3 regions of the Duganella caerulea genome follow, and region 2 is predicted to be linked to each of the others. Evidence: predicted binding sites of a transcription regulator. Region 2 holds the regulator's gene; each other region holds the start of a gene.
The links. The regulator sigma-54, encoded in region 2, starts transcription at its own class of promoters, with help from an activator protein. The targets are predictions, from matches to a motif close to TGGCANGNAANCTGCTTT.
Positions count from the first base shown of each region.

Region 1: ACUJB0_RS27370 (flavin monoamine oxidase family protein) is a predicted target of sigma-54. The motif match lies at 1,597-1,614, and genes of this name have one in related genera.
Region 3: glnA (type I glutamate--ammonia ligase) is a predicted target of sigma-54. The motif match lies at 1,216-1,233, and genes of this name have one in related genera.

Region 1 is NZ_BPWJ01000011.1:110,109-113,384, forward strand. It holds gene ACUJB0_RS27370 (flavin monoamine oxidase family protein) at 1-1,558, opposite strand, end outside; gene ACUJB0_RS27375 (TnsB C-terminal domain-containing protein) at 1,872-3,276, opposite strand, start outside.
Region 2 is NZ_BPWJ01000005.1:65,262-68,537, forward strand. It holds gene hpf (ribosome hibernation-promoting factor, HPF/YfiA family) at 64-423, opposite strand; gene ACUJB0_RS16085 (RNA polymerase factor sigma-54) at 501-1,979, opposite strand; gene lptB (LPS export ABC transporter ATP-binding protein) at 1,985-2,737, opposite strand; gene lptA (lipopolysaccharide transport periplasmic protein LptA) at 2,740-3,276, opposite strand, start outside.
Region 3 is NZ_BPWJ01000003.1:473,009-476,284, reverse strand. It holds gene glnA (type I glutamate--ammonia ligase) at 1-1,175, opposite strand, end outside; gene ACUJB0_RS11415 (rhodanese-like domain-containing protein) at 1,487-1,945, shown strand; gene ACUJB0_RS11410 (TAXI family TRAP transporter solute-binding subunit) at 1,949-3,276, opposite strand, start outside.

The DNA of each region.
Region 1 (3,276 bases), on a different contig from region 2:
CGATGGCGCCGGCCTGCCAGCCGGTCAGGTAGCTCAGGTGCTCGCCGGCCAGCAGCACGCGGCCCTCGCCTTCAAGCAGCACCGGATAGGCGGCGGCGCGGGTTTTCTCGGTCCATTCGGCCCAGCCGCCCAAGTTGTACTGCACGCGGTGCCAGGCGACCGAGAACGCGGTCTCGAAGTTCTCCGTGTACTGCGGGAAGATCTTCTGCCCGGCCTCCAGCGCGAACGCGGCGCGCTCCTTCGGCGACAGCGCGCTGGTCTCGATGGCGGCCGTCTGGTACTGGTAATAGCCGAGCAGCACGCCCTTTTTCTTCTGCCAGCCGTAGGACGGCATCGAGATGGTGTTGATGCCTTTCAGGTCGGTGAGGATATGGCCGCCGTACAGGTGCTCGTCCTCCTCCCAGAAACGGCGCTTCATCTGCAGGCCGATCTTGCCGACCGGCGCGTAGGCCACCGTGGCGACGGCCTTCTTGAATTTGTCCGAGAAGTCGGTGTCGATCTGGCGCAGCACCGACAGCGGCATCGCCACCAGGCAGTAGTCGGCGCCGATGCTGGCGACCTTGCCGCTGCCGGTGTCCTTGTAGGTGACGGTGACGCCCTTGTCGTTCTGGCGAATGGTCTGCACTTCGGCGCGGTAGCGGATGTTCTTGCCGACGCGTTTTTCGAACGCCTTGGCGATGGCGTCCATGCCGCCGACCGGCTGGAACATGGTGTTCTGCATCGGGAAGTCCTGCACCGCGCTGTAGACGTTGCCCAGCTTGGAGGCCAGCAGGTCCTTGAAGCCCAGCGGATCGGACGGCGTGCCCGGTCCAGGCGACAAGCCGGCGCCGGGATTGACGGTGAAGCCACGGCCGCTGCGGCCTTTGTATTGCAGGTCGGCGCCGGCCAGCTGGCCTTCATGCGCCAGGTAGTCGAGCAGCAGGCGCTGGTCGTCGGCGGTCAGTTCCTGGTCCAGCTGTTTGTTCTTGACCGACTTGGCCAGCAGTTCGGAGACGTGGCCGCGCATGTCGGCCTTGATCTCGGCCACGCGCATCCGCTTGCCGGCGTAGGGGCCGGCGTTTTCGGAGTAGACGAAGGCGTGGTCGTTATCGTTGACCATGACCTCCAGCGGCACCTCGAACAGCCGCGTGTAGTGCAGCGTCGATTGGTGGTGCAGCGGGATGCGCCATGGGCCGTGGTTGATGTACTGGCCGTCGTCGAAATCGCAGGTCTGCTTTTCGCCTCCGAGCTCGGTCAGGCTGAAGCCTTTGCGCGCGGTCTGGCAGCGCCCGCCGGCGAAGGCGCGCGCCTCCAGGATCTGGCAGTGGTAGCCAAGCTTGCCCAGTTCGTAGGCGGCGGTCATGCCGGCCAGGCCGGCGCCAAGTATCAGCACCTTCTTGCCCTTGCCGCTGCCGCTCAGCGCCGGCGGCTCGGATGCAGTGGAGTTCAGGCCCATGCCCCAGGCGTTCATGGTGTTGAGCAGCAGGCCGGTGCCGCCGACCGCTGCCGCGCGGTACAGGAAATCCCTTCGAGTAAATGAACTAAATGATTTAAACGGTTTTACTGTTTTGCTATTCATCGACGTCCTTTCGTGACTTGCGATTCCATAGCCCCTATCTAGCAATCGTCGTGCCACCGCGAAGGACAAAATAAACATGCTTCGCCGTTAAAGCGATCCTTATGGAATAAGGCGGAACGGGATAAAACAATGTTCTTTCGCGGCCCCATGGCCGGCGCGCCGGAGGCATGAAAAGGCGGCGGTGGCGACAGACTTTATTTGCGCCGCCGACGCTTGCGAAGCGGATGCGGAGACGGCGCTCCGCACCAGCGAGAGGCGCGCACCGGAATGGAAAGAAGTGGTATGCACGGCGCTGGACAGCGCCGTGGGCGTTTCAGTTGGCGAAGCTGACGATGGCGTGCGTAGTGCTACGTAAGGGTGCTGCGGGGATGGCGGGAACCGGGCGAGGCAACGCGGCGATTTCCACCGCGGCCAGGTGGCGCTGCATGCCGCCGCTGTCGGCCATGTGGCAGGCGTGGAATTGCATCGGCGCGTTCGGGTCCAACAAATAAATCACGTCCATGTCGGCCGGATCGTAGGCCACACGCACATGCCATTGTCCGCGCGAACGCGCACGCTCGAACCAGCGCTCGTTGATGGCGCGCGCGCAGGTGTAGGCGACGCCGGACAACTCGATGCCGTCGGCGGTGACGGTGGCTTGCGCCGCCGGCATCAGGCTGCAGCGCAGCAGCTGTTCGGGATAGGTCTTCAGGCTGCCGCCGCGATGGGCCACGCCCCACTCCCACAGCGCGCGCGGCGTGGCGTGGCCGGCGTGCTGCAGCGGCGTGCTGTTGTTGTGGTACAGGACGCAGTCGATGACGATGCGGGTGAACTGGTCCAGATCGAGCACGCCGTCCAGGCGGCACGGGGCGCCGGCGGCGTCCGGCGCCAGCAGCTGGAAGCGCTTTGCCATCACGGCGCGCCAATCGTCCGGGCCGTCGTTGGCGGCGACGCAGCGCAGGTTGAAGTTGTTGAGCAGCGTGTCGCGCTGGGCGCCGCCGCTCAGGGCGGCGTGGGTGGAGAGCGTGTCCGGCAGGTGGCGGCTGGGCCACTGCGCGGCCTCGATGCGGCGGCCGAACTGCTGGCTGTAGCGTTGCTTGTCGGCGCCGCAATGGGCCAGCGCCAGCATGGCGTGCTGCCAGCTGGCGGCGCCCATGCCGATGTAGACGCCGACCACCATGTGGCTGAAGGCGTCGACCGCCACGTACACCAGCGGGCGGCCGATGGTCTGCTGGCGGTCGGCGCGCGAGACCAGCTGCACTTCGGCGCGCACCACGTCCAGGTGGAAGCAGGCGCCGGGACGGCCATCGGCGGGCGGCTGCCAGTCGTCGGCGCCAGGTCCCATGCCGGCGTTGGCGTCCGGGCCGGTGCTGGCGTGGATCGCCGCACCATCGCCGGTGTGGATGGCCGGACCGGCGATGGCGTGGGTCGCCTGGCCCGCGCCGGTCGCGTGCTGTTCCAGCGGCGGCTGCCGGCGCGTGGTGGCGGCGGCGCTGCGGCGGGCCACTTCCGGCGGGCGGTCGTCGTCGTGGTCTAGCCAGTAGTTGAACTGGCCGAAGGTCGGCAGCACGGCAGCCGGCGCGTCCTGCGCGGGCAGCACGCGACCGCTGTCGGGGTCGATGCGGTGCCCGCTGAAGAAATCGGCCAGCATCTGCTGGTAGGCGCCCAGCCGCGAGAACTTGGCGTGGCCCGCCGCGTAGCGCGCGATGGCGACGCGGAAGGTGCGGCGGATCTCCTCG
Region 2 (3,276 bases):
ATTCTATGCGGGCGCAAAAAAGGGCGCCAGTGCGCCCTTAGTTTGATGGTGCCGGGGCCGTTGTTATAGGGCGGCGGCAGCGGGTTCGTAGCTGTCCGGGAGATGCTTGATCGCATCGTGACCGTGCTCTTGGACCTTGGCTTTGTACTTCATGACCTGCCGATCCAGCTTGTCGACCAAGGTGTCGATGGCGGCGTACAGGTCCTGGGACAGGCTTTCCACGTAGACGGTCTTGCCCGACATGCGCAGGTTGATTTCAGCCTTCTGGCGTTTCTCTTTCTCTTTAAGGTTATCTACGGTCAGGATGACAGCAATATCAATCACTTGATCAAAGTGGCGGGTGACGCGTTCCAGCTTGCTCTGCACGTATTCACGGATGGCCGAGGTCACTTCGAGATGATGTCCACTGATGGTGAGATTCATACACACTCCTAAAGATAATGTCGCTTCTTACGGTTAGTGCGGGGCCCATTGCTACCGGGCGCGCAGGAACCAAGTAACTACAAAGACTTGCGGAGACTGACTGGCGGGATCTTTAAAGCTTCGCGATATTTGGCAACAGTTCGTCGCGCAATCACCATGCCTTGTTCTCCCAGCATGTCCGCAATCTTACTGTCGGATAAAGGATTTTTCGGGTCTTCTGCTCCTGTCAATTGCACGATGAGTGCGCGTATCGCCGTCGAACTTGCTTCCCCCCCCGCTTCGGTGGCGACATGGCTACCAAAGAAATATTTCAACTCAAACATGCCATGCGGGGTCAGCATATATTTTTGAGTTGTTACACGAGAAATAGTGCTCTCGTGTAGACCCAGTGTATCAGCAATTTCGCGAAGCACAAGGGGGCGCATGGCGACCGCGCCATGCGAGAAAAAGTTCTTTTGTCGTTCTACTATCGCTTGTGCGACGCGCAAGATCGTGTCGAAACGCTGGCGCATATTCTTGATCAGCCACTTGGCTTCCTGCAGCTGCGCGCCCATCGCGCCCTCGCCTTTTCCCTGCTTGAGCAGGTTGGCGTACATGGCGTTCACGCGCAGGCGCGGCATGACGTCGTTGTTGAGGCTTACTTGCCAGCCGTTGCGCGATTTCTTGACGATCACGTCCGGCACCACGTAGTCCGACACGTCCGACGCGAACGCCGAGCCCGGATGCGGATTGCACTGGCGAATGACGGTTTGTGCCTCGCGCAAATCCTCGTCGTCGCACAGCAGGGCCTTCTTCAATTTGTTGAAGTCGCGCTGGGCAAACCAGGTCAAATGATTTTCCACGATGGCCAGCGCCATGCGCCGCGTGACCATCGGAATGCCCGGCAGGCGCTTGATCTGCAACGCCAGACATTCGGACGCGTTGCGCGCACCCACGCCCATCGGGTCGAAGCTTTGCAGCAGCGACAGCGCGGTGCGCAGTTCGTCGAGGTCGACCTCCAGCTCTTCCGGCAGGCGGGCGTGGATCTCTTCCAGCGCTTCCTCCAGGTAGCCGTTCTCGTCCAGCGCGTCGATGATCAGCTCGACCAGCGCGCGGTCGCGCATCTCCAGCACCGTCACGCGCATCTGCTCCATCAGGTGCTCGCGCAGCGTGCAATGGCTGGCCTCCAGTTGCGGACGCGCATCCTCGTCGTCGGGCGCCTTGCTGCGGCCGGCGTCGCTCCAGTCGACGTCGGCGTCGCTGCTGGTGCTTTCGGTGTCGGCGGCCGGGCCGTCGTAGTTGTCGGCGTCGGCGGCGGGCGCCTCCTGGGCGTTGGGCGGGCCTTCCGGCGGCGCGTCGCCGACCGGGGCTTGCTGGCTGATGGCGCCGTCCGACAGCAGCCGCAGCGAGCGGTCCAGCGGGTCGTCAAGGCGCTCCAGCAGCGGATTATCGGTCAGCAGCTGTTCCAGTTCCTGATGCAGCTCCAGCGTCGACAGTTGCAGCAGCCGGATCGACTGCTGCAGCTGAGGCGTCAGCGCGAGGTGCTGCGACGTGCGCAGTTGCAAAGACTGTTTCATGGGTTTTACATACGGAAGTGTTCACCCAGATACACGCGACGCACCGATTCGTTGGCGATGATGTCGTCTGGCCGGCCTGAAGCCAATACCGTGCCCTGGTTGATGATATATGCGCGGTCGCAGATGCCCAGCGTCTCGCGCACATTGTGATCGGTAATGAGGACGCCGATGCCGCGTTCCTTGAGGAAGCGCACGATGCGCTGGATCTCAATCACGGCGATCGGGTCGACCCCGGCGAATGGTTCGTCGAGCAGCACGAAGCGCGGGTTGGTGGCCAGTGCGCGCGCGATCTCCACGCGGCGGCGCTCGCCGCCCGAGAGCGACAGCGCCTGGTTCTCGCGCAGCTTTTCGATCTGCAAATCGGCCAGCAGGGTGTTGAGCCGTTCATCAATGGCAGCCTTGGATAAAGGCTTGCCGTCCACTTTCTGGATTTCGAGGACGGCGCGGATATTTTCTTCCACCGTCAGCTTGCGGAACACCGACGCTTCCTGCGGCAGGTAGGACAAGCCGAGCGAGGCGCGGCGGTGGATCGGCAGCGAGGAGATGTCGGTGCCGCTGATGTCGATGCTGCCGGCGTCCGACGGCACCAGGCCGACGATCATGTAGAACGAGGTGGTCTTGCCGGCGCCGTTGGGGCCGAGCAGGCCCACCACTTCGCCGCATTCCACTTGCAGGGAGACGTCATGCACGACCTGGCGCTTGCCATAGGTCTTTTGCAGGCCGCGTACGATCAGGGTGCTACCGCAGGATGGTTCCATGCTCACTTCTCCGTGGCCGGTGGCGTCGACGCGGCTGGCGTCGTTGCTGGCGTGGTGGCCGGCGCGGCCGGACGGATGGTCGGCTGGATCACCATGGTGCCGCGGCCGGCGCCCGGCTTGCTCTCGCCGGTGACGGTGTTCTTCACGGCGAACTGTTCCTTGCGGCTGTCGTAGGAAATAAACTCGCCGTTGACCTCGTCGCTGAGGCGGCCGCCTTCGAGGCGGCGCACCTTGGCCTTGGAGAACAGCTTGACCAGGTCGGTCTTGTTGCTGTATTCGATGCGCTCGGCCTCGCCCTCGACCCACTGGTCGCCGGCGCCGTCGCGCTTCTGGCGGAAGGTGGCCGGCGTGCCCGGCGTGCTGGTCAGCACGACGAAGTCATAGCCTTCCGGGTCGGTGGTCATCACCGCCTTGGGCGACTTCAGCAGCAAGGTGCCGCGCGTCAGGATCACATTGCCGATCAGCGTCTTGACCTGCTTGACGTCATCAATCTGCAGATCGTCATACTGGATCGTGGTCGGCTTGGTGGAGTCGGCTTT
Region 3 (3,276 bases), on a different contig from region 2:
CCTGGGTGGATCTTGTTGGCGATACCGTCCAGGCCGGCCATCAGCAGCGCGGCGAAGCACAGGTACACGTTGGCCAGTGGATCCGGGAAGCGGGTTTCGATACGGCGGCCTTTTGGATTGGCCACGTGCGGAATACGGATCGAAGCCGAACGGTTACGGGCCGAGTACGCCAGTTTGACCGGTGCTTCGAAGCCTGGAACCAGACGCTTGTACGAGTTGGTGCCTGGGTTGGTGATCGCGTTCAGCGCCTTGGCGTGCTTGATGATGCCGCCGATGTAGAACAGCGCGGTTTCCGACAGGCCGGCATAGCCGTCGCCGGCGAACAGGTTGACGCCGTCTTTCCAGATCGACTGGTGCACGTGCATGCCGGAACCGTTGTCGCCAACGATAGGCTTAGGCATGAAGGTGGCGGTCTTGCCATAGCTGTGGGCCACGTTCCAGACCACGTATTTCAGGTTCTGGGTCCAGTCGGCGCGCTCGACCAGGGTCGAGAACTTGGTGCCGATTTCGTTCTGGCCGGCGCCGGCCACTTCGTGGTGGTGCACTTCGACCGGGATGCCCAGCGATTCGAGGATCAGGCACATTTCCGAACGCATGTCCTGGAAGCTGTCCACTGGTGGCACTGGGAAGTAGCCGCCCTTGACGGTCGGACGATGGCCGCTGTTGCCGCCTTCGATTTCCTTGTCGGTCGACCACGAGGCTTCGTCGGAATCGATCTTGACGAAGCAGCCGGACATGTCGATCTTCCAGCGCACGCTGTCGAAGATGAAGAACTCTGGCTCTGGGCCGAAGTAGGCGGTGTCGCCCATGCCGGACGATTTCAGGTAGGCTTCAGCGCGCTTGGCGATGGAGCGTGGATCGCGGTCGTAACCCTTGCCGTCCGACGGTTCGATCACGTCGCACTGCATGAACAGGGTGGTCTCTTCCATGAACGGGTCGATGTTCGCGGTGTTTGGATCTGGCAGCAGAATCATGTCCGAAGCTTCGATGCCTTTCCAGCCGGCGATCGAGGAACCGTCGAAGGCGTGGCCCGATTCGAACTTGTCGATGTCGAAGTGCGACACAGGCACGGTGACGTGCTGTTCTTTACCACGGGTGTCGGCGAAACGGAAATCAACGAATTTGACTTCGTTTTCCTGGACCATTTTCAGAACTTCTGCGGCTGTCATTGCCATGCGTATCTCCTAAAGGAATGTGGGGCTCGTGCGCTCTTGGTAAGCAGTATCCGTGCCAGCCCAAAGTTCCGGGGCTTGTGTCGGTAGCGTCTTTGAACTCGCCGCCAAATGAATCTAAAATTCACGGGAGAGCCCAAGTGATGCTATTTGAGGCAGTTCAATACCGCACCAACTCAGTGCATATTCAAGATTTCGCACCGTATCTGTGCATTTCGGGAAATTTCCCGAAAATTGCACGGTCTTGGTGCGCCTGCGTGTGGTGCGTACGCAGGAGGCCTATAATAAACTCAAACTTATTTCTGGAACATGACATGAGCAAAATAGACGATATTCTTGCGCTGGCGCGCAGCCGCAGCAAAGACTGGCCCTATGCCGGCGCCGTCACGCCGCAGGAAGCGTATGAATTGGTCAGCGCCGACAACGCGGTCAAGCTGGTCGATGTACGCACCCATGCGGAGCGCGATTGGGTCGGCCGGGTGGCCATCCCGGAGGCCCAACATGGTGCGGTGCAGTGGAGCCTGTATCCGGGCGGGATCGCCAATCATGAATTCATCGAGCAGCTGAACTCGGTGGCGCGCAAGGACCAGGTGATCCTGTTCCTGTGCCGCTCGGGCGTGCGCTCGCGCAGCGCCGCCAAGCTGGCCACCGAGCACGGCTACCAGCACTGCTACGACATCCTCGAAGGCTTCGAGGGCGAGAAGGACGAACGCGGCCACCGCAAGAACATCAACGGCTGGTGCAAGGCCGACCTGCCCTGGATCGGCGCCTAGGTTCTACACCGCCGCGGCCTCGTCCGGAGCGGGCGCCGACTCGCCCATCAGGAACTGGATACGCTTGCGCACGAACTGGATGTGGCTGCGCAAGCCGTACAAGCCATCCGCGAACGACAGCGGGATCGATACCTGGTTGACCAGGTCCTCGATCTCGTTCAGGCGCACCAGCTGGCGCTCATAGACCTGCATGCGGATATCCTCCGGCGCCTCCTCCACCGCCTGCTCCACCGCGCGCAGCTGGCCGTACCAGCGGTACACGCGCGAACGGATGCGCCACACATACAGCGGCGGCACCACCTTGGACAGCGGCAGGATCAGCGCACCCAGCGCCACCACCACCACCCACATGCGGTCGAGGAAATTGGCAAGCCAGAACGTCATGTAGCGCTGCAGCAGCGGCGGCCCGCTCTTGTAGTACTTGGCCGCCTCGGCATCGACCGGAATCTCGGTGTACTTGGCCGACGGGAACTGGCCCTGCTGCGAGAACCATCCCGCGCCGCCGTGGATGCTGCTGGCCGCCTGCACGAACAGGTCCACCAGCGCCGGATGCAAGTCGTCGCGCGCCACCAGCGTGGCGGTAGGGGCGATCAGGTTGTAGTCCTCGGCCGGGATATTGCGGCCCAAGTCGACAATCCCCTGCGGCAGCACCACATGCGACAGGAAGGGCAGCTTGCGCGCGTAGGCCTCCGCCTGATTGAAATTGAACAGCTTGATGCCGGGCGTTTGCAGCAGCATCTGGATCAGCGGCGCTTCCGGCGCCGAGGTGAACACCAGGCCGTCGATGCGGCCCTCCAGCAGTTCCACCGTGGCCGGCGTGTTGGCCAGCGAGAAGCGCTCGACTTCACCCTTCTCGACGCCGTTGAGCTCCAGCACCTGGCGGAACAGGCGCGGCGCGCCGGCGCCCTTGGGGCCGTAGTTGATCTTCAAGCCGCGCAGCTGGGTCAGCTGGGTGATGGGCGGCTTGCCCTTGGTCTCGCGCAGGAACAGCCACAGCGGCTCGACAAACAGGCTGCCCAGCGAGGTCAGGCCCTCGCGCTCGGCCGCCTCCTCGTTGGTGGAGCCGCTCTGGACGAAGGCGATATCGACCTCGCCGGCCTTCAGGCGCCTGAGGTTCTCGCCGGAGCCGGCGGACGGCACCAGCGTCACCTTCACGCCGTGCTTGGCCAGCGCGGCCGCGTACTTCTTGCCGAATTCCGAATAGGCGCTGTTTTCCTGGCCGGTCGCCAGACGCACCGTGCGCGGCGGTTGCGGATCGACCAGCCAGTAGGCCAGCGCGCAAACGCCGGCGATCAGGGCGATGGAAGGAGCGGCGGCGACAAACAAGTCCC